4 regions of the Paenibacillus sp. PvP094 genome follow, and region 1 is predicted to be linked to each of the others. Evidence: riboswitches for the same ligand, from Rfam matches in the RefSeq annotation. Region 1 holds a riboswitch; each other region holds the start of a gene.

What was found. Region 1 has a riboswitch for thiamine pyrophosphate ahead of ABIC22_RS21050 (thiamine phosphate synthase). Riboswitches for the same ligand answer to the same signal wherever they lie in the genome.
Region 2: it holds a riboswitch for thiamine pyrophosphate, as region 1 does, so the genes downstream of both, ABIC22_RS07490 (ABC transporter substrate-binding protein) here and ABIC22_RS21050 (thiamine phosphate synthase) in region 1, are expected to answer to the same signal.
Region 3: it holds a riboswitch for thiamine pyrophosphate, as region 1 does, so the genes downstream of both, thiC (phosphomethylpyrimidine synthase ThiC) here and ABIC22_RS21050 (thiamine phosphate synthase) in region 1, are expected to answer to the same signal.
Region 4: it holds a riboswitch for thiamine pyrophosphate, as region 1 does, so the genes downstream of both, ABIC22_RS05555 (ABC transporter ATP-binding protein) here and ABIC22_RS21050 (thiamine phosphate synthase) in region 1, are expected to answer to the same signal.

The regions. Positions count from the first base shown of each region.
Region 1 covers NZ_JBEPOM010000001.1:4,559,361-4,567,574, reverse strand. The annotation lists gene ABIC22_RS21070 (ThiF family adenylyltransferase) at 1-723, opposite strand, end outside; gene ABIC22_RS21065 (thiazole synthase) at 720-1,487, opposite strand; gene thiS (sulfur carrier protein ThiS) at 1,491-1,694, opposite strand; gene thiO (glycine oxidase ThiO) at 1,691-2,923, opposite strand; gene ABIC22_RS21050 (thiamine phosphate synthase) at 2,941-3,564, opposite strand; TPP riboswitch at 3,810-3,919, opposite strand; gene ABIC22_RS21045 (ABC-F family ATP-binding cassette domain-containing protein) at 4,029-5,579, opposite strand; gene ABIC22_RS21040 (hypothetical protein) at 5,717-6,712, opposite strand; gene ABIC22_RS21035 (hypothetical protein) at 6,699-7,250, opposite strand; gene ABIC22_RS21030 (hypothetical protein) at 7,247-7,645, opposite strand; gene ABIC22_RS21025 (ABC transporter permease) at 7,661-8,146, opposite strand; gene ABIC22_RS21020 (hypothetical protein) at 8,211-8,214, opposite strand, start outside.
Region 2 covers NZ_JBEPOM010000001.1:1,618,891-1,627,104, forward strand. The annotation lists gene ABIC22_RS07470 (MFS transporter) at 128-1,360, shown strand; gene ABIC22_RS07475 (DUF2798 domain-containing protein) at 1,590-2,090, opposite strand; gene ABIC22_RS07480 (VOC family protein) at 2,263-2,649, shown strand; gene ABIC22_RS07485 (hypothetical protein) at 2,745-3,209, shown strand; TPP riboswitch at 3,382-3,494, shown strand; gene ABIC22_RS07490 (ABC transporter substrate-binding protein) at 3,704-4,744, shown strand; gene ABIC22_RS07495 (thiamine-binding protein) at 4,774-5,064, shown strand; gene ABIC22_RS07500 (ABC transporter permease) at 5,064-5,822, shown strand; gene ABIC22_RS07505 (ABC transporter ATP-binding protein) at 5,867-6,775, shown strand; gene ABIC22_RS07510 (TatD family hydrolase) at 6,876-7,682, shown strand; gene nfsA (oxygen-insensitive NADPH nitroreductase) at 7,751-8,214, opposite strand, start outside.
Region 3 covers NZ_JBEPOM010000001.1:1,407,633-1,415,846, forward strand. The annotation lists gene ABIC22_RS06520 (hypothetical protein) at 1-488, shown strand, start outside; gene thiC (phosphomethylpyrimidine synthase ThiC) at 569-2,374, opposite strand; TPP riboswitch at 2,728-2,841, opposite strand; gene ABIC22_RS06530 (IclR family transcriptional regulator) at 2,963-3,706, opposite strand; gene ABIC22_RS06535 (alpha/beta hydrolase) at 4,068-5,096, shown strand; gene ABIC22_RS06540 (Fe-Mn family superoxide dismutase) at 5,255-6,562, shown strand; gene ABIC22_RS06545 (hypothetical protein) at 6,724-6,948, opposite strand; gene ABIC22_RS06550 (lipoate--protein ligase family protein) at 7,019-7,882, opposite strand; gene folE (GTP cyclohydrolase I FolE) at 8,062-8,214, opposite strand, start outside.
Region 4 covers NZ_JBEPOM010000001.1:1,178,752-1,186,965, forward strand. The annotation lists gene ABIC22_RS05535 (ABC transporter substrate-binding protein) at 1-358, shown strand, start outside; gene ABIC22_RS05540 (ABC transporter permease subunit) at 386-1,171, shown strand; gene ABIC22_RS05545 (ATP-binding cassette domain-containing protein) at 1,196-1,972, shown strand; gene hisC (histidinol-phosphate transaminase) at 1,997-3,118, shown strand; TPP riboswitch at 3,224-3,326, shown strand; gene ABIC22_RS05555 (ABC transporter ATP-binding protein) at 3,497-4,258, shown strand; gene ABIC22_RS05560 (ABC transporter permease) at 4,245-5,063, shown strand; gene ABIC22_RS05565 (ABC transporter substrate-binding protein) at 5,151-6,218, shown strand; gene thiM (hydroxyethylthiazole kinase) at 6,269-7,081, shown strand; gene thiD (bifunctional hydroxymethylpyrimidine kinase/phosphomethylpyrimidine kinase) at 7,078-7,890, shown strand; gene thiE (thiamine phosphate synthase) at 7,890-8,214, shown strand, end outside.

The sequences.
Region 1 (8,214 bases):
CACATTTATGGATATGTACTCATTCCGCCATACATCAAACGACAACAGCTTACGCCGCAGCGCACCTTCATTACCGCTAAGCAGCTTCATCGCTTCTGCTGTCTGGTTCGCCGTTACCATCTGCACAGCCTGGGGTATAATCCCCGATGTATCGCAAGTATCTCCACCGAGCGGTACCTCGCCAAGTAAACAGTTCAAACAAGGGGTATCCCCGGGCAGGAACGTATACGTGATACCATAACTCCCCACACACCCCCCATAAATCCAGGGAATGCGGTATTTCTGGGACATGTCATTAATCAGCAGCCTTGTATCAAAGTTATCCGTGGCATCCATGATAAGATCTGCATTTTGAATGAGATCCTCCAGCTCGTCTGCACGGACATCCATCACCTTGCCTTCAATGACAACCGAGGAGTTGATATCGAGCAGGCGTTTTTCGGCCGCCATGGCTTTTGGCATTCGCTGAACTGCATCCTGTTCAACATAGAGCTGCTGTCGCTGCAGGTTGCTCCATTCCACATAGTCCCGGTCCGCAATGGTAATGTGTCCAATACCTGACCTGGCGAGCGTCTCTGCAATGCCGGTTCCCAGTGCACCGGCACCCACGATAACAACCCTGCTGTTGTTCAGTCTGCACTGACCTTCTTTGCCAAGCGGAGCGTATCGTTCCTGTCTCGAATATCGATCACTTTGCTCCGTTGAATTTGTTTCTTCTATCATGTATGAACCATTCCTTCCGCCGGACTGCTGGCTGCCGCATAACGCTTAACGGGTATCATGCCTGCCTCATAAGCAAGTCTTCCCGCTTCAACTCCCATTCGCATCGCTTTTGCCATTTTAACCGGATCTCCCGAACCGGATACCGCCGTATTCAGCAGCACACCATCCGCCCCCAGCTCCATGGCATAAGCAGCATCTTTGGGGGAACGCAATCCGGCATCCACAATTACAGGAACAACCGCTTGCTCCATTATGATTTCCAGGTTGTACGGGTTGATAATGCCTCTTCCTGCTCCGATCGGTGAAGCTCCTGGCATGACTGCATGAACCCCAAGCAGCTGCAGCCGTTTGGCTAAAATCACATCATCCGAGATATAAGGCAGTACGATGAATCCTTTTTCCAACAGGATCTCGCAGGCCTTGTACGTTTCGATCGGATCTGGCAGCAGTGTGATCCCATCTCCGATCACTTCTACTTTTATCATATCACAAAGTCCTGAGGCACGGGCAAGTTCAGCGATTCGGACGGCCTCTTCTGCAGTGGAAGCACCCGCGGTATTAGGGAGTAAAGTGAATCGCTTCAAATCGAGTGTATCAAGGAAGTGGCGTTTATCCCGATCTTCCAAGTTGAGGCGTCGAACTGCAAAAGTCAGCACTTCGGTTCCTGACGCTTCTACCGCTTGACTCTGTATATCCAAATCGTCAAATTTGCCCGTACCCAACAACAATCTAGAATGAAATGAATGATGTCCTATCTTCAGCATGTTTTAACCGCCTCCCACAAAATGTACGATCTCAATTCGGTCTCCGTCTCTTAAAACGGTCGATGCATGGTGCTCCCTCATCAGAATTTGGCGATTTAACTCAACCACCACAGTTTTCACCTGCAAATTAAAAGATTGCAGTAGCTGATCTACATGATTTAAATCGTCCTCAATGTTCATGCTCTGCCCGTTTACGATGATGTTCACTGCATAATCTCCTTTCTGCTCAAACGCTCCGGACTCAATTCATCAATGCCAAGCTCCTCCGAAGAATGGCCAGCCATCAGATCAGCCATCAGGCTGCCGGTAATTGCGCTAAGTAAGATGCCATTTCTGTAATGTCCAAACGCGGTATATAACCCGGGTACGCATTTACAAGCTCCCAGATAAGGCAAACCGTCAGGGGTTGATGGTCGAACCCCTGCCCAGGCACGGATAAACTGGGCTTGCTGTATTCCAGGGACCCACCCTGCTGCGGATGCAAGCAGCTTTTGAATGCCTTCAACAGTAACTTCCCGATCTGAGCGCCCCGGTAAACTGGTAGCTCCGATCCAAACTTCGCCGTTTGCTTTGGGGACAATGTATACATTATCTGCATAAACAGTCTTGTCAGGTCTGTAATCTGCATCATGTTTCGCAAATTGTATTGCTGCAATTTCACCTTTCACTGGAAGAGTGGGCAGGTTAAGACCCACCTGCTTCAATATCTCTCCACCTTGTAATCCAGCTGCGACAACAACATGTTTACACGTTAATCTTCCAATCGACGTTTCCACACCCTGGATTCCACTCGAGTCGGCAATTAGACTTACATTCTGTACACCTTCGATTACTTTGGCTCCCATTGTTTGAGCTGCGCCCGCATAGGCACGTGCCAAATTGACAGGGAGAAGTTCACTTTCTGAAGCTCTATACAGAGCCCCGAAAGCTTCCTTGCTTATCCATGGGGCTTCACGTTGAAGATTGGAATGATCCCACCACATTTGCTCTGTAGGCAAAACTGTACTTCTTCTCGAATCGCTATACTTTTTCATCTCGGCTTCATTCCGAAATGGTGTAATAAATCCACTCTGCTGCAGGCCAATTTCAATGCCGCTTAGTAGTTCAAGCTGTTCTTTTTGCTGATGCAGTCGTTTTCTACTTTCATATGCTAGCTTTGACATCACAGTAGTATGAAACGTCTCGCTGTCTGCAGCTAACATGCCCGCTGCCGCAGAAGATGTCTCACTTGCAATACGCGCACGCTCGATTAAAATCACTTCTTTACCTCGTGAAGCTAGCTCATACGCGATGGCACAACCTATAACGCCTCCTCCCACAACAATAGTTTCCGCATGAAGCTTGCCACGAATTTCTCCACGTATTTGTGTCGTACAACCTGCTCCATTTCGGTAAATGCTGCCTCTTCGTCTTCGGCCTCTTGCTTCTCTGCTCATTCATTCACCTCCGTTATTCATTCGATAGCCCGCTTCAAGGCTGCTGCCGCGCTTTCCGGATTATCACTGGCCCAGATAGAAGATATTACTGCGGCACCACTTGCACCAGCTGCACGTACAGCTGCTATGTTTGCCGGTCCAATACCGCCAATGGCAATTACGGGGATGGAAACAGCTGAGCATATTTCAGACAGTGCATATATCCCTCTCGGCTTGCTCCCAGGTTTACTGCTGGAGGAAAATACATGACCATAAAAGAGGTAATCCGCTCCCCGTTCTTCAGCTACTCTAGCTTCGTGAAGAGAGTGAACAGAAATACCGAGACGAAGTCGATCGCTTTTGTTCAGGCTGCTGCCTTGAGTAGTCGCCATATCGGACTGGCCCCAATGAATCCTCTGAATGAAAACATGTTTTTCCAACTTATTCAGCTCACATAGACCATTGATTACGATCCTGTCAGATGGAATTCCTGCGTTCAGCAAACTATGAGCCCATTGAATTTTTTGTTCAGTGGTTAGATGTTTTTCCCGAATGTGGATATAGTCAAGCCAAGGCCATGCATCCGCTGCAATCTTCAGAAAACGTTGTTGATCCCCTACCCCTGGCGAAACAGCATGCAGTTCAAACGATAGTGAATTCACAGGTTTTTTAAAGGTATCCGTTTGGTTTCACCTTCCTTGCCGTCACAATATGTAAGCACAAAAAAGCCACTCCCGTAGGGAGTGGCCGCGATAACATGTCCAGTTAGTTAAATGAGCTTTACATGCCAGTTGTCAGGTATACAAGCTATTAAACCATAGCCCTGATATATACGAGATACCTTCATGTTCCACTTGTGAGCATTCACATTCGCTACAAAATCGAATATTAATTTGCCCATATCATTAACTAAAACGCGCCACTTCCCTACGCTGGTATAATCCAGATCAGGTGCAAAGGGTCCGGAATCGCATTATTCCATCTCAGCCGCAACGAGCGGCCCCCCTAGTGATCGTATGAAGTTGTAGCCTATGTTACCATAGTCACCTTTTTTTGTCACCGTTGATTTTTCAAACTCATGTTGATGAATGTTTTGATTGTAGAGCACTAAATTGCTCCGCAACAACTAGTTTTTCTCAGACCAGGCTTCGACGTCCCATGTCTTGGTGACCCAATCCTGATAAAATTCAGGTTCATGGGAAACGAGCAGTACTGTACCTTTAAATTCTTGCAAGGCTCGTTTTAGCTCCGCTTTTGCTGTTACATCCAGGTGATTTGTCGGTTCATCAAACAGGATCCAGTTGCTTTCACGCATCAGAAGCTTGCACAAGCGAACTTTCGCTTGTTCTCCCCCACTAAGTGCACTCAGCGGACGAGTGATATGCTCGTTTTTCAAACCACAGCGGGCCAAATGCCCGCGTACTTCATTCTGAGTTAGATGGGAGAATTCGTTCCACACATCTTCAATTGGCGTAATGTTGCCAGCCCGAACTTCCTGTTCAAAGTAAGCCGTTTCCAGATAATCCCCCAGGAACGTTTTACCACTGATCGGCGGGATTTTGCCCAATATGGTTTTAAGAAGTGTCGACTTACCTACACCGTTACATCCAACAATGGCTATTTTCTCACCACGTTCAATGGTCATTGTCATCTTAGGCAGCAAAGGGTAGGAATAACCTATCTCGAAATCAATTCCCTCGAATACTGTTTTGCTGCTGGCACGGGCATCTTTGAATTTAAATGTCGGTTTTGCTGCTTCATCCGGGCGATCGATTCGTTCAATCTTGCCCAGCTGTTTCTCGCGGCTTTTGGCACGTCCGGAAGTGGAGGCTCTTGCCTTGTTACGCTGAATGAAATCTTCCTGTTTCTTAATATATTCCTGCTGTTTCTCATAAGCGTCGATATGTTGTGCTTTTTGCATATCTGCCATTTCAAGAAACTTATTGTAGTTGGCAGCATAACGCGTCAATTTAGCAAATTCCAGATGATAAATCACGTTAACGACTTCATTCATGAACTCCGTATCATGCGAAATCAGAATAAATGCATAAGGGTAATCTTTCAAATATCGAGTTAACCATTCAATGTGCTCCACGTCCAGGTAGTTTGTTGGCTCGTCCAGCAAAAGAGCCGTCGGTTTCTCGAGCAACAACTTGGCGAGCAATACTTTGGTCCGTTGTCCCCCGCTTAGAGCAGCGACGTCACGATCAAGCCCAATAGCGGATAATCCGAGGCCATTTGCCATTTCTTCCACTTTTACATCAATCAAATAAAAATCGCCCTGCTCAAGCTGCTCCTGGATTTCACCCATTTCTTCCAGCAGTTTTTCAAGCTGGTCTGGGTCTGCGTCAGCCATCTGGTCTGTAATGGCCATCATTTCTTTTTCCAGTTCAAGCAGGGGAAGGAAGGCATCTTTTAAAACGTCGCGGATTGTTTTGCCAGGAGTCAGCTTGGTATGCTGATCCAAATATCCGTAACGGACTTTTGGTGTCCACTCTACTTTCCCGCTGTCTTTCAGCAATTTTCCGGTCAAAATGTTCATTAAAGTGGACTTTCCTACACCATTTGCTCCGACCAGGCCTACACGCTCTCCTGCAAGTAAACGAAAAGATACATTTTTAAATAACGTGCGGTCACCAAAATTGTGACTGACGTTCTCCACTGACAATAAACTCATGAGATGAGGTTGCTCCTATCTATTTAACATTACTTTTATTCGGTATTGTTGATACCGGTCAAGTTCTGAACTGAAACCCTATTTTAGCACAGGACCTGCCTTTTCTGAAAGCAATGTAGTAGGCGCAGCAGTCATACTCAGTGAACAACCTTGTTAATGTAACAATTCCCCTCAAAATACCCCGCTGCCGCAGCCTGCTTCACATCGGTAAAAACTTCTTCAGCTCGGAAGTTATTCTTACAAGTTGCTGGATAATAATATTTTATGCCGGTAGAAGGTTCTATCCCTCCAATGACTGCTGTTCTTTTAACCAACCTTCCTCCTCCGATGGCATAGGTGTTTACCTTCTGGCTCCCTACAGGCAAGCCCTGAATAAAGGCCATGATCCCCGTATCATTAATTGTATTGTACCAATCCTCCTGAGAAATAAGAGGCAAGGTAAACGTATAGGATATCCCGTTTCTTCTTGCAAACTCATTATGCCGATTAATGACTTCGGCGAGATTCTCCTGTACGCTCATGACGATGCGAGTTTGTCTGACCTGCTCAAACGAATCTGAATTTTGCAGCAATGGAATTCCACTAGTCGAAGCGAGTTCCCTTTGAAAACCTTCAATCCATTTACCCTGAACGGCATCATAAGCATATACATAACCGTCGAGTGTAAAATTAATGCTGCTGCCGTCTGAATCTGAATATGTATAAGGCATTTTAGGACTCCATACCTGGTGGTACGAATCATCAATCTCACCAGTCATCTCCGCTTCCTTAGCTAAGATATAATGACCATCGTAATCCAGTACAACTATGGCCGGTATGTAATCCAACAGTGCTTGTATTGCCTTTGGATCGTCATGTATGCCCATATTTAAGGCCATCGTCTGAGTGAATGTCTGAAGAGCCAGTTCTTTATCTGCCTTTACGAATTTGGTGGAATCATATCCTGCCTCACTGTTTTGCTTCTCATTCTGGTGCATTACGTTTCCAGCGTCCAATACAGCTGTTTGGAGGGCTGATCTATACCTTTGATTAAGAAGCTGAGCTTCATCCGCATCATGGGTATTCCGAGAAACCATCCAAAAAAAGGGTAGAAATACCAGAACAAACACAATGGACAAATCAGTAATCTTCATTGAGAACCATGCCTCCATATGTGGTAAACACTGCTGCCGCAGGAGCCGTACCATTCAGCCACTCGCGAATCAGCATGGCTGATGTCGGATTGGTATTTTTAAGTGTAATCGTGAAAAAGTCACCCATGGTCAGTGTGTATCTACGAAGCGGATCATCGGCTGCGTACGTGCCCGAGACAGGGAACAATTTTTCTAAGATTTGCGCTGAGTAATATGCATCCTGTACCGTCTCATACGTTCCTGTAAATGTACCTTGATCCATCAGATCCGTGTAGTGAGGAACATATTTTTTGTGCAGATGTTCCATGGTAATCTCGTAAACATTGCCTGTTCGCGCCAGCTGTTCTTCAAATTCGGCATACATCCCAGGAGAGATATAACCTTTCGTTCTGACCGAATCCACAAAACGGGTAACCGTCTGATATGTGACCATTCGCGCTATATCGTCTTGTCGATCTGCCGTTTCCGCAGTCGGATATACATATAGCAGAAGTACTGCCAGCATAACTGCTAGCAGCTTGGATACAGCATTTATCAATTGATACTGGCCTCCCTCCAAAATGCAATTCGAAGCAATTCCCCGCTATCAGTTCTTATAAACTCCGGTTTATAGGAGGCCGACAAATGAACAGGTATAGTCACACTTCGGTTGATAAGCGGGTCTATCGTATACTTTTTCCCGTCAACCTGCACTTCGACCGCTGTACCCGTCATTTGTCTAACCGTATGTAACACCTCAGCTCCGCTGTAACGAAGGGGTTTGCTCATTCTTAATGTTGTATTTATTCTTCCTTCCATGTCTTCATTCGTGTGCACACTGGAACTCAAAGCACTGACCAATACGCTAACGCTTTGTTGTCCATACAGGCAGGCTGTTACAAACAGGACAATTGCGGTACAAAACAACATGAGCTGCTGAGTATTCTGGGACAATGAAACCAACTCCTGTCAGGATTGCTGGAAGATTAGTCCTCTCACCACATTTGATTTGTCTTTAACGATTACGGCCTTGAACTTTCCACTTGGGTTAACGTATTGATTGTCCTTTTCGCTCATCGTCTGATTAATACTGCCCACTTTGTTATCTGGAGCAACGACTGAACCGTAGTCCGCATTATTAATATCCTGAGAAATGTTCAACTCATTGCCATACCACTGACCACCCTTGTTTTTTCCTGTAATGACCTGGATACCAAATTGATCCTTGTCCGCATACTTACGCAGTGCGTTAGTAACTTGGGAGCCACTGATCGTTGTCCCGTCATACACCGTAAATGCAGCCTGAGACAATTCTGTCTGAATATCCGCAAAATTATTTTGCGCTGTTTTGGTCGCCTCCTGAGCAGAAATAAACAGAAGTACCACAATCGTAATAAGGGCAATCGTCAAAAAGATCCCTGCGGCTACCTTTAAAGCACTTGAAGCATTGTTCATGTTAAATCCTCCTATGTTTTGATAAATAAATGTATATCAGCCTGAACGGGTTCAACCTGAACCGCTAC
Region 2 (8,214 bases), 2.9 Mb from region 1:
CCATGAACCACTATGCAAGTCCTACCAAATCCTTACACATGCTGTTATGATAGACTTGTTTGCACTCGGACGTATGAGCCAAAGTAAGCTGACCTTAAATTGTACATAGGTATAGAAGGAGTTCTCCATGAAAAAATTGTTATGGATCGGCTGCCTGTCCTATTTTCTTATCGGACTTGCACACGTGGTCCTCGGTTCCATTCTGCCTGTCGCACTAGAACATTATGGCAAAGATTACAGTCAGGGAGGAACACTGATCTTTGCCCAATTTGCCGGATTCCTGGGCGGTGTACTGTTATCCCCTCCGTTAAATCGTCGCTTTGGCAAACGCGGCGGGTTACTTATCGCTGCAGCTCTGCTATGCATTGCAGAGTTATCCTATATGCTGCTGCCTCCATGGGGTCTCATGTTCATCATTGCACCCGCAGCCGGTTTCGGATTCGGCATGATTGAAGCCGTAATCGGTACGATCATCATTGCCGCCATCAAAGAAAATACCGCAGTTGCGATGAGCAAGCTTGAAGTATTATTCGGAATCGGAGCCATGGTCATGCCGCTGATCGCCAGCGGTCTGATCTCGGCAGGGTACTGGCGCATGTCCTTCCTCGTCGTTGCCGTCTGTTCAGCACTGACATTCCTCTTCTGGGCCAGAATGTCATTCGGGGAGCTGGATCATGCACTCAGCAGGCGCCAGCCAGATGCCGCTGCTGGACACATCCATGCGGTGGAAGCTTCTGATGGTGTGTCTCCTTCAGACCGTGACACTACCAGTTCAATCTATCGAGGCCGTAATCTGGCCCTGATGATCTTATTCGTTGTATTTTTCTTTCTCTATGTCGGCACGGAGATGAGTCTTGCCAACTTCATGCCTGCCATTCTGATTGAAAAAATGAACATGAAGGAAGCTGGAGCAGCACTTAGTGTTACCTGCTTTTGGATCGCGATGTCTGTTGGAAGACTCTTCGCCGGATATATCGCTGAAAAGTTCCAGTATCGCGTGTACATTTTGTACAGCTGTCTGGCAGCTGTGCTGCTAATGGCCATTTTCCCGTTTACCAACCAGATCTGGTCTGCTTTTCTAATTATTCTCCTGCTTGGGCTGGCTTTTTCAGGGGTTTTCTCCATTGCTCTCGTTTTTGCCAGCAAAATGCTGCCAGGAACAGAAGAGTCTACACCCAGTATCCTGATTGCATCTGGCGGAGTCGGCGGCGCCATTCTGCCTCTGCTTACCGGTTGGAGTCTGGATCATCTGGACATCAATCAATCCACATGGATGCTTGCGCTATTTTCTGCAGGTCTGCTTGTAATCAGCTTGGTTGCTTATCAGTGGCAGAGCAGACAACATGTAGGTTCCGTTTGATTACCGTCTTGCAAATCGTATTAAAATCACCAATTAAGCTATAATGTAAAGAGGTTCCGCAGCGCATGCTTCGGAGCCCTTTTTGCTTCAATTATCGCACTGTAGATTGAAACTCTTGCCGTTCAATGGTCTACATCATGATTGCCCAGGAAATAGTTTGCGGCAGGTTTTTTCATTTCTGGAGTAAAAAATATTAGCATTAATTTATGAATTACATTCAGCAGGTTTACTAAGCTTCATTGTTGATCAAGGGAGCTACCACTTCTTTCCCTTTAATAAATGTACGGAATACATAGCGAACAAGGGGCCCAATAATGAGAAGCTGCAGCGGAAGGGCCAGGCTAAAGTTACGAGTGATGGTGTGAAGATAGGTTTCGAGGAGCGATTTACCCACCAACTGATTCGCAAAATAAGACGTGACCATACCATACAAGGACATGATCAAAACCATGCCAACAACCATGCAGCAAGACATGGCCACAATACCGAGAAGCTTGTTGGACTTGTCAAACGGCAGTGAAAAAGCAACTTTCTGGGCTACCGGACCGACAACAAAGGATTCCACTAGGAAAGCAATAGCAAAACACAAAACAAACTGAAACAGTAATTCAAGCGGGGATAATCTACCGATTAATCCGTTGTAAATCAGGTTGAAGGACATCATCACGATGACCATTCCTGTACACATCATCAAGCCAAAATAAATATGTTCTTTCTTCGTGGTTGGCAACTCTCTCTCATCCTCTCTGTTTACTCTGCCAATTATAAAGATCGCGAATATCTCCACATAAGTGAACATTCTGTGAATTTGATTTAAATCATATTTGACAACTCGGAATTAGGAATCTATCATATCCCTTAATATGTAAGAAACGATTTTCTGAACTTGGGAGGTTTTCATGATGGGTTTTCAAAAACGTATTGACCACATCGGCATTGCTGTACGTGATCTGGAGACAACACTGCGTTTCTATACGGAGATTGTAGGACTGGAATTGAAAGATCGGGTAACCCACACGAATGGTGTTATTCAGCTCGCTTTCCTTGGCTTCCATGGTAGTGATGAAACGGAGATTGAATTGATTCAGGGATACAGCGATAAACTGCCTTCCGAAGGAACGGTGCACCATTTCGCTATCCACGTGGAGGACCTTGATGCGGAATATAAGCGTATCCAGGCGACGGAGGCCGAGTTTATTGACGGGGAGATCGTTACGCTGCCCAACGGCTATCGCTATTTCTTCATCTATGGACCGGAGAAAGAATGGATTGAGTTCTTCCAGCGTTAAACCATGTACCGTTTAAGGAATATTCAATTCCAGGAACCCGTGGGTATAATGTGACCTGTCACGCATTATTCCCCCCTATATTCAAGGAGTTCGCCATGAAAAGACTGATGCAAATGATCGCCGCTATTACTGTCATATGGGCATTATGCTACACCGTATATTTTTCAATTCTAGTAGGAGAATCTTTACTCGTGACTTTAAGCAACAAACCACTCCCCCAATCCACAGTCCTGGTTCAAGAGACAACCCTATCCATTCCTGCGGAGTATTTCGAGTATACTTGGAAAAACAATACGAAATATAACGAATTTTCAGCAATCGATGTGCCAACCTCCCCTGTAAATGTACCTGCCGGTTCAACGCTCTTCATAACCTTCGATCAGACTCCTACAGAAATTACATTTATTGAACAGGGGATTGCGTTAAACAGTTGGATCAGACTAGATCATTCTCATCATACAATCGAAGCACCTGATACTCCTGGAATATATACCTATTTGTACAGTGCAAGTTGGTTTGAAGGCAGCGTTAGTTACGTGATCAAAATCAAAGTTCAGTAAATCAAACATGTACCCGTCTGCCTTCAAACAAAGATCGAGTCCGATCTGCTTATCCTTTCTGATATTTGATACATTCCCACAGGCAAATCACCCTTGGCTATTCCATCCAGTTCCTGACTGGACACATCCCGGCCTCTGGCCTATAATTACACCTAGTAATGCCTGTAACTTCATAGTTTCCCAGGGGAGTCGGAATTGGCCGGCTGAGAGTGTATCCCATCAAGATACTAACCCTTAGACCTGATCTGGATCATGCCAGCGTAGGAATCGGAGTATATCGAATTGGCCCAGCCATGTGCTGCAGCCACCTCTCTAACGCCTGCACGCGTCCCGGATTACGGGGCGCTTTTTTTGATGGTATCTTTTTGACACAAAAAGTACGTCATCCGGATCATAGCTGGTATAAATCGAAGGATTTATGCACCATGCTTGGATATGAAGCCAAGGAGTACCCCGCGCCACTGGCCGGACCATATGAAGGAGAGAAAAACAAGATGAGATGGCGTAAAATGATCGGACTCCTGCTCTTGTGTGTGACACTGGTCACCGTCGCTGCATGCGGCAGCAAGGAAGCAGCGCCTGCAGGACAGAACGGCAGCAGCACCACTGAAAACAGCAGCGAAGGTGACAGCGCAGCATTGAAGGATGTTAAGGTCGTGCTCGACTGGACACCCAATACGAATCATACCGGGCTTTATGCCGCCGTGGATCAAGGATTTTACCAGGCAGAAGGCTTGAATGTCGAGATTGTGCAGCCGGGAGCCGGCGGTGCGGATACGATGGTAGCCTCAAACGAAGTTCCTTTTGGGGTAAGTTATCAGGAGAGTGTAACACAGGCCCGTACACAGAACGTTCCGCTCGTCTCCATTGCAGCAGTCATTCAGCATAATACGTCTGGATTCGCCGCTCCGGTGGATCGAAACATTAAATCACCCAAGGATTTCGAAGGCAAATCCTATGGCGGCTGGGGATCACCGGTTGAAGAAGCGGTTATGCAATCCATAATGGAAGGCGAAGGCGCCGATGTGTCCAAAGTGAAGAATATCAATATGGGCGACACCGACTTTTTTACCGCAGTGAAACGGGACATTGATTTTGCATGGATTTTCTATGCCTGGACCGGCATTGAAGCCGAGCTGCGCGGTGAACCCCTCGACATGCTGTATGTGAAGGATTATTCCGATGCGCTGGACTATTACACGCCTGTACTCGTGACGAACGAGCAGACCATTCAGAATGACCCGGAGCTGGTGAAGGCGTTTATGAAGGCTACTTCCGAAGGGTATCAATATGCGATTGATCATCCCGAAGAAGCGGCAGACATTTTAATCAAGGCTGTACCTGATCTCGATAAGGACCTTGTGGTGGCAAGTCAGAAATGGCTGAGCCCGAAATACAAGGATGACGCTCCGCGCTGGGGTGAGCAAAAACAGGAAGTGTGGCAGAACTACACGGACTGGATGTTTAGCAAAAAACTGCTTGATGAGCAGATCGACGTATCCCAAGCCTATACGAACGAATTTCTACCCCAATAAAGTTGAATCGAAAGGAGCCGTGATTACTCATGGCAAGCACACTGCTTAGCATTCAAGTGATTCCCAAAACGCCGAATGGCGAAAATTCTTATCCTTATGTAGATCGGGCCATCGAAGTGATTCAGCAATCTGGCTTGAAATATCAGGTTAATGCGCTCGACACCACGATGGAAGGTGAACTGGAGGAACTGCTGGAAGTTGTCCGTAAAATGCATGAGGTGCTCGTGGAGGCTGGCAGTCCAAGCATCATCTCCCAGATCAAAATCGCCCACAGCCCGAACGGCTTCAGCATGGATACCCTGACGGAGAAATATCGCTAATGCATACGTACTTCAAAAGTGTATGGCCGCCCATTGTGGCGGTTATTCTCTTTATAGCCATATGGCAGGGCGCCGTTTCCCTGTTTCATATTGAGAAATGGATGCTGCCCGCACCTTCGGACATCGCGCACGAAGCCGCTTCCCAAGCAGAACGCCTAGGCATGCATGCCTGGGCGACCATTCAACTTACATTAGTTGGCTTCGCCGCTGGCACGCTGGTTGGGCTGCTGATCGCCATGGTACTGCATCTGATTCCATTTCTGAAATCTGCCCTGTATCCTTTACTTATCCTTAGTCAAAATATACCGACCATTGCGCTCGCTCCGCTCCTGCTGATCTGGTTCGGATTCGGACTGCTGCCCAAACTTATTACCATCATCCTGGTCTGCTTCTTTCCCGTTGCCGTCGCTGCCATGGATGGCCTGACACGTACGGATGCCGCCATGATGAATTACATGCGCATGGCGGGAGCGAGACGCGGCCCAATTTTCTGGAAGCTGGAGCTCCCGCACGCACTGCCTTCCATCTTCTCCGGTGTCAAGATTGCTGCTACTTACAGCGTTATGGGTGCCATTATTGCTGAATGGATCGGAGCCGACAAAGGGATCGGATATTACATGATGCTTCAGAAGTCCGCTTACCGGACAGATCGTCTATTCGTTGCGATTATGATTATTGTCGCGCTCAGCCTGCTGCTCTTCCTGTTCATTGCCCTGCTGGAGAAGCTGCTCGTTCGCTGGCGACCACAGAAGCGCTGAAATCGCAGCAGAAGCACTATACAAGGTTAGGAAGTGAATGTGAGATGACACTCAAATATAACGAACAGGCACCTCCTGCACCAGGCGGAAGCGCCGGAATTTCAACTCGAGAAGAATCACTCCGCACTGCTGCTTCTACCGCTACCTCCGATTCGGGTAAGCAGAGCCTGCCTGCACTGGAAGTACAGGACGTCCATGCTTCCTTCCGGGAACGACGGAACAAGCTGTCAGTCCTGAACGGATTATCCCTGACCGTAGAGCAGGGCGAATTCGTAGCGATCGTTGGGCCTTCCGGATGCGGCAAGAGTACGTTGTTCCATATCATTGGCGGGTTGTTGAAACCCCAAACAGGCCAGGTTCTCATGAACGGACAGAATGTTACCGGGCAGCGGGGCAAAATCAGCTATATGCCGCAGCAGCCCGCTCTCTTTCCTTGGCGTACCATTGAAGACAACGTGCTGCTTGCCGGGGAAGTGTCAGCACATACGCCACCCAAGGCAGAAGCGCTTGCGGAAGCACGGAAGTGGCTTTCCAGCGTCGGTTTGGGCGGGTTTGAACAGGCATATCCGCACATGTTATCGGGCGGTATGCAGCAGCGGGTAGCCTTTTTACGTGCCCTGCTCAGTCCGCAGGAACTGATGCTGCTGGATGAGCCCTTCAGCGCCCTCGATGCGTTGACACGCAGTGACATGCAGCGATGGCTGCTCGATATATGGGAACAAAACCGCCGATCCGTACTGTTTATCACCCACAATATCGAAGAGGCACTGCTGCTTGCGGATCGAATCTATGTGTTATCCAACCGACCTGCGACCGTGCTGCATGAGGTACATGTCCCTTTTGATCGTCCAAGACGTGAAGAAATAACGGAAGAGAAGGCTTTCCTCGAACGCAAACGGCAGATTTCGGAGTGGATGAAAGAAGAACAGAAAAAAGCCCGGCTAACTCCATAGCACGGGTTTTTCGTTATATTTTTCCAAAACGGTGATCCGCATTCATCATATTCACGTATCAACCTTCAAAAGATAATAGATGACTAGGAGGGGCTACTTCATGCATTCCCAAGCTTTTGCACCACTGATTGATGCTCATATCCATTTTGACAAATATACCGTGGAGGAACAGCAGCATATGCTGCAATCTTTCCCGGATCAACAGGTTGAGGCTGTCATCGCCGTTTCCATGAATATCACCTCGGCACAGGATAATCTGGAGCTGGCGAGACAGAATCCCCGATTCATCTATCCGGCTTTTGGCTTCCATCCTGAACAGCCCCTGCCATCGGTGCAGGATCAGAACCTGTTCTTCGACTGGATTGAAAAGCATATCGAACAAGCGGTAGCCATCGGGGAAGTTGGACTGCCCTACTACAATCGCCAGGAAGCAGAACAGGCAGGACTTGCTTTTGATCAGAGTGGATATATTGAGCTGCTCGAACGCTTTATTCAACTCGCCAAGCGGCATAACAAACCCGTCGTGCTTCATGCCGTTTACGAGGATGCCGATATCGTATGCGACTTGCTGGAACAATATCAAGTCAGACGCGCCCATTTCCACTGGTTCAAGGGTTCCCGTCAAACCGTGCGGCGGATGGCGGATAACGGGTACTTCATCTCCTTCACGCCAGACATTCAGTATGAAGAGGAGATTCGTGAGCTGGCAAGACAATATCCATCTGAACAGGTCATGGCAGAGACGGACGGGCCCTGGCCTTTCGAAGGGCCGTTTCAGGGGCGAATGACACATCCCGCGATGACGAGACAGGTGATTCAGGCCTGGAGCGAGATCACGGGCATGGGAACCGAGCGGGCAGCACGCCTCTTTTACCAGAACTCGAAGCGGTTCTACCGTTTACCTTAATGTACAGCACAGATAGACGACAAAAGGGTCAGCCGGACTTCCCGGATGACCCTTTTCGTTGACCTTAATTAACGTTTCATAAACCCTCTGCCTTCGAGATACGATTTCATCTGCAGACGTGCCGGCTCGGTAAGGCGTTTGGCCATCAATTCGGACCACGGCGTCGTACGTTCACCATTCGTGCGGGCTCTCATATAGGCTGTAGTGGTTTCGTCATAACTTTCCACACCTCGGAGCGTCTCTTCGGCATCATAGCGATTACGATGAAGAACAGCATTCAGTGGCAGACGCGGACGGATGCCGGTTTCCTGGTCGGCTATACCGACACACATGCCGAAGACAGGGTATACCCCTTCCGGCAGTCCCAGTAGTTCAGTCACTTCTTCAATCTTGTTACGCAGACCGCCAATATATACAATCCCGAAACCGAGCGACTCAGCCGCCAGAGCGGCATTCTGGGAGGCAAGAGCCACATCGATCGTTGCTACCATAAAATTCTCTGTGGAATCGGCATACGACTCCTTCTCCGGCT
Region 3 (8,214 bases), 3.2 Mb from region 1:
CGATTCTGGTCACCTGTACCCTATTCGCTGCAGTACTGGCGCACGAAGCACAGCAAGTCTCCATCCCCGTTATCGGTATTGATGATCCATTATTGCAGAAGCTGCAGCAGGATTCGCAGGAATACATTCTAGCTTTTACCAATCCTGCAACGGTTGAAGGAACGATGGCGCGGGTGAATGAAGCACTACAGCAAGGTGAAACTAACGGGCAGGCAAACGTTGTGGCTGCTTCGAGAACAAAGGCCGCATTAATTCCTGGTACATTTGAGCTGATCATGCGCGGCGATAAGGAAGGATATATGGAGGCGGTGACAACGGGCTTGCAGCAACTAGCTGCACAGTCACCAGAGAAAACCATTGTAGCTGCTCAGCTATCCATGGCTCCCGCAGCTGCCTTTGCTTCAGCAAATACGGGAAGTGAGATTTACAGCCCGCTCGCATCGCTGGCATCTTATTTGGAGCAGCAATTGAATATCGGTAGGCGTTAGTTAGGGGCCGTTCTTCTCCCAGTAGTGGAGAGAACGGCTTTTATATATCTTAGGCTGCCCAAATTGCGCTGTAATGGCGCTTAGGTTCGGGTTCGGTATTCCTCAGCCTTTTCCTGCATTCCGGCTGCCACAGCCTCATTCTCGGATAATCCTTTGTCTGCGGCAAAGGCACGAATATCCTGCGTAATGCGCATGCTGCAAAATTTAGGTCCGCACATGGAGCAGAAATGGGCCTCCTTGGCCCCTTCAGCCGGGAGTGTCTCATCGTGATAGGACAGCGCACGTTCCGGATCCAGTGACAGGTTGAACTGGTCCCGCCAGCGGAATTCGAAGCGGGCCTTCGACAGCGCGTCATCCCGGCGCTGTGCACGCGGATGGCCTTTGGCCAGATCAGCGGCATGTGCCGCAATCTTGTAAGCAATAACGCCTTCCCGGACATCATCCTTGTTCGGCAGGCCCAGATGTTCCTTTGGTGTCACATAGCAGAGCATCGACGTTCCGAACCAGCCGATCATCGCCGCTCCAATGGCTGAGGTAATATGGTCATAGCCTGGTGCAATATCGGTTGTCAGCGGACCAAGTGTATAAAACGGTGCTTCCTTGCAGATCTCCATCTGAAGGTCGACATTCTCCTTAATCTTGTGCATCGGCACATGTCCTGGCCCCTCAATCATCACCTGCACATCATGCTTCCACGCAATCTGTGTCAGTTCACCAAGCGTAGCAAGTTCAGCCATCTGGGCTTCATCATTGGCATCATAGATGCTGCCCGGGCGGAGTCCATCTCCGAGAGAGAAGGCTACATCATACCTTTTCATGATTTCACAGATTTCCTCAAAATGCGTGTACAAAAAGTTCTCCTGATGGTGCGCAAGGCACCATGCCGCCATAATGGAACCACCTCTGGATACAATGCCGGTCATCCGTTTGGCCGTCATCGGTATGTAACGCAGCAGTACGCCTGCATGGATCGTAAAGTAATCCACACCCTGCTCTGCCTGCTCAATGAGCGTATCCCGGTACAACTCCCAGGTGAGTGCCTCGGCTTCGCCATTCACCTTCTCCAGCGCCTGATACAGCGGCACCGTCCCGATTGGTACCGGAGAATTGCGGATGATCCATTCCCGGGTCGTATGGATATCCTTGCCCGTGGAAAGATCCATTACCGTATCGGACCCCCAGCGTACCGCCCAAGTCATTTTCTCCACTTCTTCTTCAATCGAAGAGGATACGGCAGAGTTTCCAATATTCGCGTTGATCTTTACGTGGAAGTGACGTCCGATCAGCATCGGTTCGCTCTCTGGATGATTAATATTGGATGGCAGAATGGCCCTGCCGCTCGCCAGCTCCTGCCGGACGAATTCCGACTCCACGCCTTCACGAATAGCTGCAAACTCCATCTCAGGGGTAATGATGCCCTGCCTCGCATAGTGCATTTGGGTGACACAGCGTCCGGATTGTGCACGGAGCGGTTTGCCGCGGAGGCCTGGATATTCTTCAGCTCCGGTTCTCTTCCCTCCAGGCTTAAGCCCGTTATCCTCCGGTTTGACGGTACGTCCCTGGTACGCCTCTACATCGTTTCGTTCTGTGATCCAGCGTGCACGCAAAGCTGGCAGGCCTGCCCGGATATCGGCGTGAAATCCGGGGTCCGTCATAGGGCCGCTCGTATCGTACACGCGCAGCGGCTCGTTATGCTCCACCCCTTGGGGTGTATTCGTGTCATGAAGGGCAATTTCACGCTCCGGTACAGCAATGTCCGGCCGTGAGCCCTGAATGTAAACTTTGCGGCTGCCGGGAAACTGTTGCACCCGTCCGGCCGCCACTGTTCTCTTTTCCAACCCCTGTCCTGAATGTTCCTGTGCCGTTGTTCTGTTGTTTGTGTTCATCGCTACCTCTTCCTCCTCGTTGGTCGTCCCATGGATGGGCCAGTTTGATCGCTCGTGCACCCGTTCCATATCATCCACGCATAGGCAAGAAAAGAGCGGCCAACTTCCGAAGAAAGAACATTACAGCGGCATAGCGCAGACAGAATCTGGCACAGGCATAATCGGGTTATACCCAACTCCAGCTCTCCCGCAAAAGAAGGGAACCGCCTCTGCTGCGGTTGATCGCTTGACACTGTATATAAAAAAGCCGGTTCCCGAGGGAACCGGCCTATGTCCATCACCCCATAACAAGCCTGATGCCAAGCTCCCTCAAGTGGAGACATGCCAAAGGCTGGATTATGCAGTGTTCGTGGTTGTATCGCCGATTACTTCCCTACGCTGGTATGATCCAGATCAGGTGCAAAGGGTCCGGAATCTCATGCGATCCCGTCTCAGTCCGGACAATTCGGACTCCCCCAGTAACGTTAACAGTTGCGGTATGTGTACCGCAGTTCCATATTCAATTCATTCCAGCCCCGCTGGGCTGTCCATTACAGACTAGCGCAAGCCAGTCAGAAATACAACCCTTTTTCTTCCAGACACGCCGGATCAGGACAACATGAGACCCATCTGCGCGGCTGCTTCCTTCAGTACAGGTGCATATTCGTGCAAAGTTTCCTGGGACAGGCGGCTAACGGGACCCGATACGGATAGTGCAGCAGCAATATTCCCCTTTCGATCCATAATAGGAACCGATACTGCAGCCGCTCCAGGCTCACGTTCTTCGTAGCTGGTCGCATATCCATTCTCCCGGATATCACCCATCTGGGCCAGATAAACTTCGGGATCGATAAATACGGGCCATTCGGGACCATTCATCAGTTCCTCCCGGTCTTCTTCCGTCGCAAATGCCATGAGTACCTTGCTGGATGCCCCTACGGATAGAGGAAGACGTACGCCAACCGGAGCCACCCGCCGGATGGCCTGATCACTCTGAACAGCCTGAATACGGATACGCTCACTGCCATCCCGCAGGTACAGACTGACCGTTTCTCCCAAACGATCTCTGAGCCGCTCCATTGCAGGAAGCAGCAAAATGGCAGGATCATCACTGCGGGACATATGAGCAGACAGCTCCCAGATTCGAATGCCGAGCCTGTATTTCTCAGTGGCCGCATCGCGAATGACGAAGCCCTTCTCCTCCAGCGTCGCCATCAGACGATGAACCGTACTTTTGTGCAAACCAATCTGGCTCGCAATTTCTGTGAGTCCAAGATCGCTCCGTGTGGTAAAACATAATAATATATCCAGCGCCCGTTCCACAGCCCGGACGGTTAGTTTGCGGTCTTCCATGGCATAATGCCCTCCTCATGTTTCATCACATGAAACTTGGTTACATAAATTATATGAGAAACGATCTCATCTGTAAACCAAAATGAGCCAAATCATGACGATAAGAAGTGTAAATATTTTCTTTTTATAAGACTAAATCCCCTGCAATTTGCACCATCAGGAAATGTTACCCATATATCTTTCGGACTATATAACAATTGCGTAACAAATGCCTCCAATCAATTGACTTTGACTATATGGAAACATACGATAAAGATATATAAGCAAGACTTTGCTGCACAGGCAAGCAAGGACATCAAGCCATATGATCTGATCTGAACTCGTTGTTATCTTCAATTGATCTGAATAAGGAGGGGCAATCATGTTTCCGACATCCCAGAGCGAAGCCCCGCTGCAAACGAAAGTGTCCGACCTGCCTTCTTCGTTATCACCGAGGCTGATCCGGTTCAAACATATTATCGTAGCGTTGCTGCTCTCCGTTGTATTTTTTCTGCTCTTTTGTTTCATTGCCTTACACGGCTATATTGCTTGGGTACTATCCAACCCGACCGTAGCTCCCGTGTTCTCCAATCCAATGCAGGCCAAGAACATGAAGTACGAGGATATCACGTTCCCGGCAGCAGATGGCAGCCGTACGATGCAGGGCTGGTATATCCCCGCAGACACGGATGTCAACAAAACCATCATCTTCAGTCATGGATATGGGGCCAATCGGGAGGAAACCTGGGTTCCCATGTATGACCTGGCTCACTATGCCCACCAGCTCGGGTTCAATGTAGTGATGTTTGACTATGGTTTCGCCTCTCAGGTGAACAAGGCAGTCGCTACAGGGGGCAAAGCCGAGTCCCAGCAATTGCTTGGTGCCATTCAGTTCGCCAAGCAGCGCGGTGCTCAGGAGCTTGTCGTCTGGGGATTCTCGATGGGCGCAGGCACAGCATTACAGACGGGGCTGCTCACCGAGAACGTGGATGCCATGATTCTCGACAGCACTTTCCTGCTAGAGCCGGATACGCTGTATCACAACATTCATAATCAGATCGATCTGCCGCGACAACCCACTTTGCAGATCATGAATCTGTTATTCCCGGTTCTGAATGGCACCGGATTACAGCAGATTCCGTATCAGGAAGTCAAAAAGAAAGACTATCCGTTCCCCATCTTCTTCATTCACGGAACGGAGGATGAGAAGGCTCCATATCCGATCGCCGAGCTTCTCGCCGCCAACCAGACGAACACCTACTCAGAGGAATGGATCGTACAGGACGCGCATCATGAGCTGATCTTCAGGGAACATCCGAAGGAGTATCTCCGCCGTGTCTCTACGTTCCTGAGTCATGTGACGAAGACAAGCAGCGACGATGTGGAAAATACCAATGCCGGAGGAGAATAAAATCTTCCGGTCATCAGAGCCCCCAAGGGGCTCTTTTTTATGCACACATAGGACAACATGGCAGGCGAATATACTTTTGGGACGATTATAAATGGTTAATCACACCGTATCCCTTGAAGGCCGATATTACATTTTAATTGAATGGAGGTTTGCCGCATATGAATTGGTCTGGCTATGGACCCTTGCTGCCTCTGCGCATTCTGGAGGAGATAAGGTTCTGGAAGGAGCAGGAGAAAGAGCATACCCTCGTTATTCGGGCACTGGTTCCCGATCTGGAGCCTACTTATGTGAAGCTGCTTGAAGAATGGGCAGTGACGTTTGAAAATACCGAGAAGGTAGCCAACCAGCTGTTGAAACAGCTGTTACCCGGAACCCATCCCCCTGCCCCTTACATCATCGGAAGCGTAGAACAGCTTGTTGCCTCTTCACGTTCACAATCGCGGGAGTTCATCAGGCAGCTGTACGTCCTGCTTGAGCAAAGTGCCGCTGTGCAAGCTGTCCCGCTCGCTAAGGCAGTCATTCTGCACTTTATCCGTGAATCGGAGTATTTCCTCGGCGTACTCGATACCTTGATTCAGCCTGGAATCATGCGGGATTCGATAAGTGATGCACCCTTTCCTTTGGATAAGTATGTTCAATTGTCAGGACGCACCGAGCGTGAAGCAGCGGAGGAGCCGTCATCCATCGCTGGGAAAACTAACGCTCCGTCAGCTCCATCAGCTCCCGCACCTTCATCTTCTTCTTCACAGGTGCAGTCTTCAGAGGTCTCCGGTCTATCGCCTTCTTCCGGTACTACAGAGAGCATCACCTTACCTTCTACACCTCCTGTGAAGGAGAGACCTGTTCCGATTGGAGGCCACACGCTGCCTCCTCTGCCCTATGCCTATAACGCACTCGAACCACATATTGACGAAATGACGATGCGCATTCATCACGATAAGCACCATCAATCCTATGTGGATGGACTCAATACAGCCGAGAAGAAACTGGCAGAGTCACGTAAAAAAAATAATTTCGAACTCGTCAAACATTGGGAACGAGAACTTGCCTTCAATGGTGCAGGCCATTATCTGCATACGATCTTCTGGACGATCATGAATCCCAGAGGCGGCGGCAAACCTTCCGGATTGCTTGCTGAACAGATCAAACGGGATTTTGGCAGTTATGAGGCATTCAAAAATCAATTCACTGAAGCCGCTAACAAAGTGGAAGGCAGCGGCTGGGCTCTCCTTGTCTGGAGTCCACGCGCTCACCGTTTAGAAATTTTACAGGCGGAGAAGCACCAGAACCTGTCCCAGTCCGACATCGTACCTCTCCTGCCGCTGGATGTATGGGAGCATGCCTACTATCTGAAGCATCAGAATGAGCGCAAGAAATATATCGAGGACTGGTGGAATGTCGTCTATTGGCCTGCGGTGGCTGAACGTTATGAAACGGCACGCAAGCTGTTGTGGCCACCCTACTAGAAACGAAAAGGGAAAAGGGAACAAGAGAAAAGAGATATCTCCAGCCGGTAGACTGCCAGATATCTCTTCTTCATTTGCAATAAAAAAAGCAAGCCTCTTGATTCAAGAAGACTTGCTTGTATTTAGATAAGGTCACTGACGCACTGACGCGTCATGCTAGACTAGGAAGCACAGCCCTCGCACGCAACATAGTTGTCCCCAACCTGTTTGCTGATGGCAATCAGATCCCCCAGCTTGATATCTTCCTCACCCGTGAACTCCAGGTCAGCAATACGTGCAACGATCAAAGCCGCAGCTTCTTCCTTGCTTGTTGCCATTTGGCTGAATTCAGACTTCTCGCCTGAAGAAACAACCTCATATTCAAATGTATATCTTAATGTTTCCATCTTGGCACTCTCCTTCCGAAATCACATCATATCATCTCTATTAACCAATTCCAAGTGTTCTCGAACGATACTAATCGTAGCGCAGTTTCATCTGCTCTGCCGTCTGCCTGACTGCCTCTCGATCAACGGACAATACGCCGTCAGTCTCAGCCATAGGGTATCGATTACGAAGCGTACGGACCAGGGAAGCGGTGTAAGCTGCTGCAGAAGGCACTCCTGCCAGCTCTTGAAGACTCGCCATGGTGCCCGGACGAACATCGGGATACCCTTCCTGCAGGCCGTCTGCTGCATGCTGATAGAACTTGCGTACATCTGCCGCCAGCTTGTCTCCTTGCCCTTCGACGATAATAAAAGCCGTTATAATATAAGCCTTGGCCTGCCTTCGCTGGGCAATACCGCAAAATTTCAGTCCGCCGACACTGACATCATAATCACCGGGGCAGAATGCACCCTCGATCTCTCCAGTTCGTGCTTGATTCGACCATGGTGTTAACGACTCGGCAATAAGAGCTGCCATCTCGCGGAAGTCATCGTGAATATTGATAGCGCGGGCCGGGTTAGGCAAAATCAGTGAAATGTTAACCACGCCCGGATGAAGAGGCACAGCCGCACCTCCCGAGGGACGAACACAGACAGCTGTTCCCTGCTTTCTCATGCCTTCCATTGCCTCTACAGCCTTGGGAAGCCGGCGATCCCGCAGACCTGCAACAAACGCGTCAGGATGACGCCAAATATGGGCAACCGGCAGATGCCCTTCGCCTACACGGCGGCACATCACCTCTTCCCATGCAAATGCCTCTAGCACACTGCTTCCATACCGAAGTAATGGGGTTTCCCAGATCTGTATACGATGCAGCCTGGATGACGAGTTGGATGGAAGCGCCTGCTCTGCTCCAGGCTGTCCGGTATTGTCTGAATTCAAAGGTACACTCATATTTGCTAACCTCCGACTAAACGAATCTGAATCAGGATAAGACAAGGAAAGGGTTTTAAACATCGCTGGATGTACACAAATGCTCATATAAATAAATAAGCCGGTTCCCAGGGAACTCGGCTTATTAGGTGAACCTTTTAATGATTGGACACGGCTTGAAAGCTTGTCCGGTTCGGGTCTTAGTCCTTAACCAGAGACAGAAACTCAGCACGCTGCGCCGTATTGTCCCGGAAGGAACCACGGACCGCGGATGTTACCGTCTTGCTGCCAGGCTTCTTCACGCCGCGGGAGCACATGCACAAGTGCTCACCTTCCACAACGACCATGACACC
Region 4 (8,214 bases), 3.4 Mb from region 1:
CTTCCTTGTAGCCGCGTCCGATCAGGCTATTGCAAATGCGGAACAGAAAGAGGCCCTAGCCGATTATCTGGAGCGAATCAACAAATTCAATGATTGGGCTCGTGCCAATAAGGATGCGTGGGCTCAAATTACAGCAGACAATACCCACCAGCCGGTGGAACAAGCCCTTAAAACCTACACGGATGGAGAAGCACAACGCCCATCACGTATTGTTGCCATTTCTGATGAGGCAATCAAGTCCGAACAGGACGTAGCAGATACGTTTCAGCAAGCGGGAATTTTTGGTCAGGCAGTCGATGTGAGCACATTCTGGAGTGATGCACTTCAAGATCAACTTCCAGCTCCAGGTAGTCAATAACGAAGGAAGCAAGGAGGTAGGCATAACGTGCGGTCCAAAACCTTTAACCGGGCATGGTTTAACCAGTTCATTCCTTTTGTTGTACCCCTACTCATTCTGGCTCTGTGGCAATGGCTGACTGCATCCGGAGTTGTTGCAGCCAATATTTTGCCCCGTCCCGCTCAAGTACTGGAGGCCTTCATTCGTCTGCTTGGTAACGGTGAACTACTGAACAATATCAGTATTAGCGCCAGACGAGCTTTGGGAGGATTCCTCATTGGTGGGGGTCTGGGTTTTCTGCTGGGAGTGCTGAACGGCATCTCCTCCCTTGCGGAAAAGATCGCCGACTCCTCGGTACAGATGATCCGTAACATTCCGCATCTGTCATTGATCCCCCTCGTTATTGTGTGGTTCGGGATCGGTGAAGAAGCAAAATTATTTCTCGTTTCACTGGGTGTATTCTTTCCGGTATATCTGAATACGTTCCACGGCATACGATCGGTCGATCCCGGTCTGATTGAAATGGGCAAAGTATATGGCCTCAGCCGTTGGTCCCTTTATAAAGACATTATCCTACCTGGTGCACTGCCTTCCATTCTCGTGGGTATTCGTTATGCACTTGGCATTATGTGGCTGACCCTTATCGTAGCCGAGACGGTTGCGGCGGATGCGGGGATTGGCTACATGGCGATGAATGCGCGGGAATTCATGCAGATGGATGTAATCGTCTTAAGCATTCTGCTATATGCCCTGCTGGGCAAGCTGTCCGATACCATCGCCAAATGGCTGGAACGGCGCTGGCTGCGCTGGAACCCGGCTCTATCCCGCAAGTAAAGCCAAAGGAGCGTGAATTGATCCATGAGCACAAGTCAGATCAGTCCTTTTCTTCAAGTAGATAGGGTTCAGAAATCGTATGATCAGCGGACAATTCTATCCGACATCAATGTCAATGTAAGACAAGGGGAATTTGTAGCCATCGTTGGACGAAGTGGTTGTGGCAAAAGCACTTTGCTGCGTCTGATCGCCGGGCTGGAATCCCCCTCTTCCGGAAGCGTTATGCTGGGCAACAGAAAGCTTGGCAGTACAGCACCAGAGACACGGTTTCTGTTTCAGGAAGCCCGACTGCTGCCTTGGAAATCCGTGCTCGACAATGTACGGCTGGGAATCCCCGACAAGAACAAGGAAGATGCACGCCAGTCGCTTCGCAATGTAGGACTTGGAGAGCGTGAAGGTGACTGGCCGGGGGTATTATCTGGCGGACAAAAACAACGTGTTGCCTTGGCACGGGCACTCGCAAGTCATCCGCGTTTACTGCTGCTGGATGAACCGCTGGGTGCATTGGATGCATTGACCCGAATTGAAATGCAGCAATTAATCGAACGCTTGTGGGTAGAAGAAGATCTGACTGTCATTCTGGTCACTCATGATGTCAGTGAGGCGGTTGCGCTCGCTGACAGGGTGCTGTTAATCGAGGATGGTCATATAACGATGGATACCCGAATTACGCTGGAGCGTCCACGTGTTCGGGACAGCGGGTTTGCTCATTTTGAAAATCTTATTCTAAATCGCTTGTTGACTCCTCCACAAGAGACACCACAGCAGATAGCCCAGAAACAGATATCATTCTCGATCTAATTCCACTGGAAAGAAGGTATGATTATGCAATCCCTCTCAACCGTTCCCTCTCCTCCTGTTAAAGATCTGTTAAATCAAATTCCGGCTTATACACCTGCCAAATCCATGGAACAGATCCGGCGGGAATTGGGACTGGAAAGTGTAGATCGACTTGCAGCGAACGAGAATCCGTTTGGCTCTTCTCCCCTGGCAGCGGAAGCAGTCAGATCGCTGAGCTCCGATCTTCTGGCTCAATACCCCGACGGTTCCAGCCAACTGCTGCGAGACAAACTTGCGGAACGTCTGGGTGTGCGTACCTCCCAACTGGTATTTGGCAGTGGATCATTCGAGCTCCTAACCCTTACCGCCCAAGCCTATCTTAATCCCGGCGAGGAATCACTCATTCCGGTCCCCTCCTTTAACTGGTATAAGGGCGCTACGCTGCTGGCAGGCGGGGTTATTCATGAAGTGCCTTTGGTCAACCATTCACTGGACCTGGAGCAATTCCGGCAGCGGATCAATGCTTCTACCCGAATCATCTGGCTGTGCAATCCGAATAATCCAACCGGAACCATTTTCACGGCAGATGCCCTGCTTGGTTTACTCGAACATGTGCCCTCCCATGTCGTGGTTGTCCTGGACGAAGCGTATTATGAATTTGCGGAAAGTGAAGATTATCCTGATACGGTTAAGCTGCTGGAGCAGTATAATAATCTGATTATTTTGCGAACCTTCTCCAAAATATATGGACTTGCCGGCCTGCGAATTGGATATGGCATCGGGAATGAAAGCATCATTGAAGGCATTAACCGGGTCAAGCTGCCCATCAGTTTGACAGCCATCTCCCAAGCCGCTGCTTCAGCCAGCCTGGATGATCATGAATTTGTTTCTCATTGCCTGCACTACAATCGTCAGGGACGGAAAACGTTAATGCAGTCCTTTGATCATTGGAAGTTACCCTACATCCCTTCCGAAACGAATTTCATGATGGTGGATCTGTTGCAGGATAGTGGCCCGATTACCAAAGAATTGTTAAACAGAGGCATCTCTGTCCGCGGCGGTGCCGAATTCGGCATGCCTACCTGGCTTCGGATTACGATTGGCACACCTGAACAGATTGCCCGTCTGATCGGTGAGCTTGATTCACTGTTACATTCAAACAATTAGAATAGGTCACTTTCCTAACTTCTTTACGCACACTTCTTTTAAGCCGCCCTCTTTACATCTCGCGGGCACGTGATATATGCTGTGTACACAACTGCATATCTTGAACGATTGCACTAGGGGAGCCTTGCGGCTGAGACGAATAAATGTATTCGGACCCTTTGAACCTGATCTGGATCATACCAGCGGAGGGAAGTGGAGCGGACTTTCAGTTAACGGATTTTTTTCATATTCATATGAACATGAATGTCGGTTGAACTTAACAGGCCCACTCATTTCTCCGGAAATGGGCGGGCTTTTTCGCATTTACTTACATACAGATCGCAAACAACGTGCATTTCCGTTCAGGCAGTTTTTATTCCAAGGGGGTCAAGGAACCAAATGAGCAACGATGTACAGATTGACAACATGACCTTTACTTTTCCGGATCAGAGACATTCCCCCATCCTCTCCAATGTGTCGATGTGTGTAAAAAAGGGAGAGTTCGTCTCGCTGATCGGCTCCAGCGGGTCGGGCAAGAGCACACTCTTCAAGCTGCTGGCAGGCTTGCTTGAACCGACAGACGGCACGATCGAAATTGCTGGGGTGCCGCCTGGACAGCGACTTGGGCGAGTCGCCTACATGCCGCAGAAGGATTTGCTGTTATCCTGGCGGACGGTTATGGAGAACTGCCTGCTTCCCTCGGAGCTTGCCCCGAGGAAGCAGGACAAGGTGAAGCTGCGCGCTTCCATTATGGCCGGACTCGACAGATTCGGCTTATCCGGCTATGAGCATGCCTACCCGGACGAACTGTCCGGCGGCATGAAGCAGCGGGTCGCCCTGCTGCGCACGTTGTTGACAGGAGGACAGCTGATGCTGCTGGACGAACCCTTTGGCGCGCTTGACGCCATGACCAAGCGGGAGATGCATCGCTGGCTGCTTGAATTGTGGGAAAGCCTCGGCAAAACGGTGCTGTTCATCACGCATGATATTGAAGAAGCCCTGTTATTAAGTGACCGGATTGTCCTTCTCACTCCTGGTGGTCGGCAGCTGCTGGACATGACGGTGCCTCTACCCCGTCCGAGACACTCGGACATGGTCTACGATCCCGATCTTATACAGATGCGACAACGGTTGGAGGAACAACTACATGCGAAGCTTTAACGTCAGCAGATGGCTTGCCCGCTACGGCCTGTTCGCTGCGCTTCTTCTCCTGATGCTGGTCAGCTGGGAATGCATCGTGCGATTGGGCTGGGTCCCTTCTTTCATCATCCCTGCACCTACATCAATAGCGAGTTCTCTAGTTGAGCATCGGCATCTGCTCCTGGGAACCCATCTGCCTGCCACATTGGTGGAGGTTGCGGTTGGCTTCGGCTTGTCCATCGTTGCCGGAAGCGCTCTGGCAGCAGGCATGCACCTCAGCCGTTCGATTGAAAAGGCGCTGTATCCCTTCATCGTAATCAGCCAGACAATTCCACTGATTGCCCTGTCTCCTGTATTCATTCTGTGGTTTGGCTACACACTCTGGAGTAAGGTCGCTGTGGTGTTTCTGATCGCATTCTTCCCGATTGTGGTCAGCACCTATGATGGTCTCCGTCAAGGCGACCCGGAACAGCGCGAACTGCTGATGACCATGGGAGCAAGCACGTGGGATCTGTTCCGCAAGCTTCAGGTACCTCTTGCGCTGCCCTCTTTCTTTTCCGGATTGAAGATGTCGGTGGTGTACTGCGTGGTCGGCGCAACCATTGGCGAATGGCTCGGAGGCAGCAAAGGACTTGGTTATTTCAGCCGCAGAATGTCCAGCAGCATGAATACCGATGCAATGTTTGCATCCATTCTGCTGTTATCCCTGCTGGGCATCGGTCTGTTCGTGCTTATTGCCTGGCTGGAGCGAGTCCTCGGATTGAAGCGGAATGCAGAGCATGCACGCAGAGGAAAGTCGATTAAAAGGCAATCGGCAATGAGATAACAAGTGCTGCTCCTTCCTGTCGATCTCTTTAAAACATATCAGCGATTGGAACCAAACAAAAATGAAAGAAACGAGGCCCATTTATCCATGAGAAAGAAGAAACTCATTCACATCCTGCTTCCTGCCCTCATCTGTTTATTACTGATCGTCAGCGGTTGTGGCAATACGGGTGCGAACCCATCATCGTCCGATTCCGATCCCCAGGTACAGGGCACAGATTCAACAACAACCGGATCGTCGTCTGGTGACCATGATTCATTGTCCATCATGCTCGACTGGTATCCGAATGCAGTCCATTCCTTTATATACGCAGCACAGGAGAATGGATATTTCGCAGACCAAGGTCTCGATGTGGACATTCAGATGCCTGCCGATACAAATGATGCACTCAAACTTGTAGCCGCTGGCAAAGTGGACCTGGCGCTGAGCTATCAGCCGCAAATTTTGCTAGCCCGTGGAGAAGGCATTCCCGTACGATCCATCTCCGCTGTCGTTCGGCATCCACTCGTTCATCTGCTGACGGAAACGGACGGCAACGTGAACTCGCCCAAAGATCTTGAAGGACTGACGGTAGGATATTCCTCCGTTCCCCTATATGAAGCCATGGTGCGTACGATGATTAGTCAGGATGGCGGCGATCCAGACCGCATGAATTTGGTGGATGTCGGATTTGATCTGATCCCTTCGCTGGCCTCCGGTCAGGCCGATGCGATCATGGGTGGTTTTATCAATCATGAACAGTTGATTCTTGAGAAAGAAGGTCATCCCGTTAAGTCAATTAACCCCGTCGATTACGGCGTGCCGGATTACTACGAACTCGTTCTTACAGCAAGCGTCGAGGGAATTGAGGCGAAGAAGGATCAGCTCACCCGCTTCGTCAAAGCGATCCAGGAAGGTCAGAACTATGTGACCGAGCATCCGGAAGAAGCATTGAACATCCTGCTCGCACACGAAAATGAGACGTCCCCGCTGGATCGGGAAATTGAAACAAAAAGTCTGGACATTCTGCTGCCGCTCATGACTGAAGAAGGTATCCTGTTCGGCTGGCAGGAACCTTCATCCTGGGAAAACGTGCGGAAGTGGCTGGTACAACGTGAATTGGTTCCGGATTCGGTACAGTCCGAGGATGCGTTTATCAACTTGCAGGAGAAGTAAAAAGTACAGTTGCTGCTAAAAAATAATGGCTTATCAGGAGGGAATTTCAAATGTCATATCTGGCACGCGTTCGTACTCAAAATCCACTTGTTCACAATATCACCAACCTCGTGGTTGCTCCCTTTACGGCCAACGGTCTGCTCGCACTGGGCGCCTCTCCCTTCATGGCCTACGCACATGAAGAGGTAGCCGATGTCGCTAAAATGGCCGGAGCGGTCGTGCTCAACATTGGCACACTCGATGACCAGGTTGTTCAGGCCATACGCCTCGCCGGACAATCGGCCAATGCCCATCATGTGCCAGTTGTACTTGACCCGGTGGGAGCTGGCGCTACGGCCTATCGCACGGATACGGTTCAGATGCTCGTGCGCGAGCTTCGACTTACCGTACTGCGGGGTAACGTAGCGGAAGTCGCCAATGTCATAGGCGAGAACTGGAGCATCAAGGGTGTCGATGCAGGCCAAGGCGAAGGTGACCGCACCGGAATCGCCGAGCGGGCAGCACAGAAGCTTGGCTGTATTGTCGTTATCACTGGACGCGAGGATATCATTACGGATGGGCGGACCACGTTCCTAACGCAAAATGGACATGCCCTGCTCACTCAGGTCACTGGCACAGGATGTTTGCTCAGCTCCATCATCGGTGCCTTTGCTGCGGTTGCACCGACAGGAGAAGAATTGCTAAGCAGTGTTGTTGAAGCCCTTGCCTTCTACGGCGTTGCAGCCGAGATCGCGGCAGCGCGCACAGCCAACCTCGGGCCAGGCAGTTTCCAGATCGAGCTGTTAAACCAGCTCGCGCTGGTAACTCCGGACGTGCTTGCACAGCAGGCTCAGGTACGACAGCTTGGCGGTGATCCCCAATGAGTATGGCGCAGGCACTCACGATTGCCGGGTCGGATAATGGCGGCGGGGCCGGCATTCAGGCGGATTTGAAAACCTTTCAGGAGCTGGGCGCTTACGGCTTGTCTGTTATTACTGCGGTTACCGCACAGAATACACTAGGCGTTCAGGGAGTCTATCCGGTTCCTTTGGAAGGCATTGCCCAGCAGCTCGACTCCACAGGTGAAGATTTCCAGCCCAGAGCGGTAAAAACAGGCATGCTCTTCAGTGCAGAAACCATTCGCTTGGTTTCCGAGAAATGGCGGCAATTCGGCTGGACCAATCTGGTCATTGATCCGGTCATGGTAGCGAAAGGTGGTGCCCCTTTGCTTCAGCAGGAGGCGGTGCACGCCCTGATCACGGATCTGCTTCCACATGCATTAATCACAACGCCGAATATTCCGGAAGCCGAACTGATCACCGGAATGACCATCCGCAATCTGACGGATCGTGAAGAAGCCGCCAGACGAATCGTGCACATGGGCTCTGCGTATGCTCTGGTCAAAGGCGGACATGCTGAAGGTAATGGGATGATTGTTGATGTGCTCTATGACGGCACGTCCTTTCACTATTTGGAGAACGTACGCATCGTGACACGCCACACCCATGGGACCGGATGTACGTATTCTGCCGCCATCACGGCGGAACTGGCCAAGGGCTCGTCTGTCCTGGCTGCCGTAACAACCGCGCGAGCGTTCATTCAGGCGGCCATTGAGGATGAACTGGGGATTGGGGCCGGACACGGGCCAACGAATCATTTTGCGTATCAGCGCAGACAGCGGGGTGAGCAGTGATGCGCAGATGGGGTGCAGAAGCGGTACGCCAGGCCATGCAGGTGTACCTGGTGATGGGCAGCGTGAATACAACGCTGGACCCTGTGGATGTGCTGCGCCAAGCTATCGCCGGCGGTATCACGCTGTTCCAGTTCCGCGAGAAGGGAACTGGCGCCCTTGCTGGCGAAGCCCGCATCTCGCTGGCGATGCAGCTTCGCGAGGTGTGCAGCCAGCACGGGATTCCGTTCATCGTGAACGATGATGTGGAGCTGGCTGTTGCCGTGCAGGCCGACGGCATGCATGTCGGCCAGGACGATGCGGACGCGGCGCTGGTACGCGCCCGCA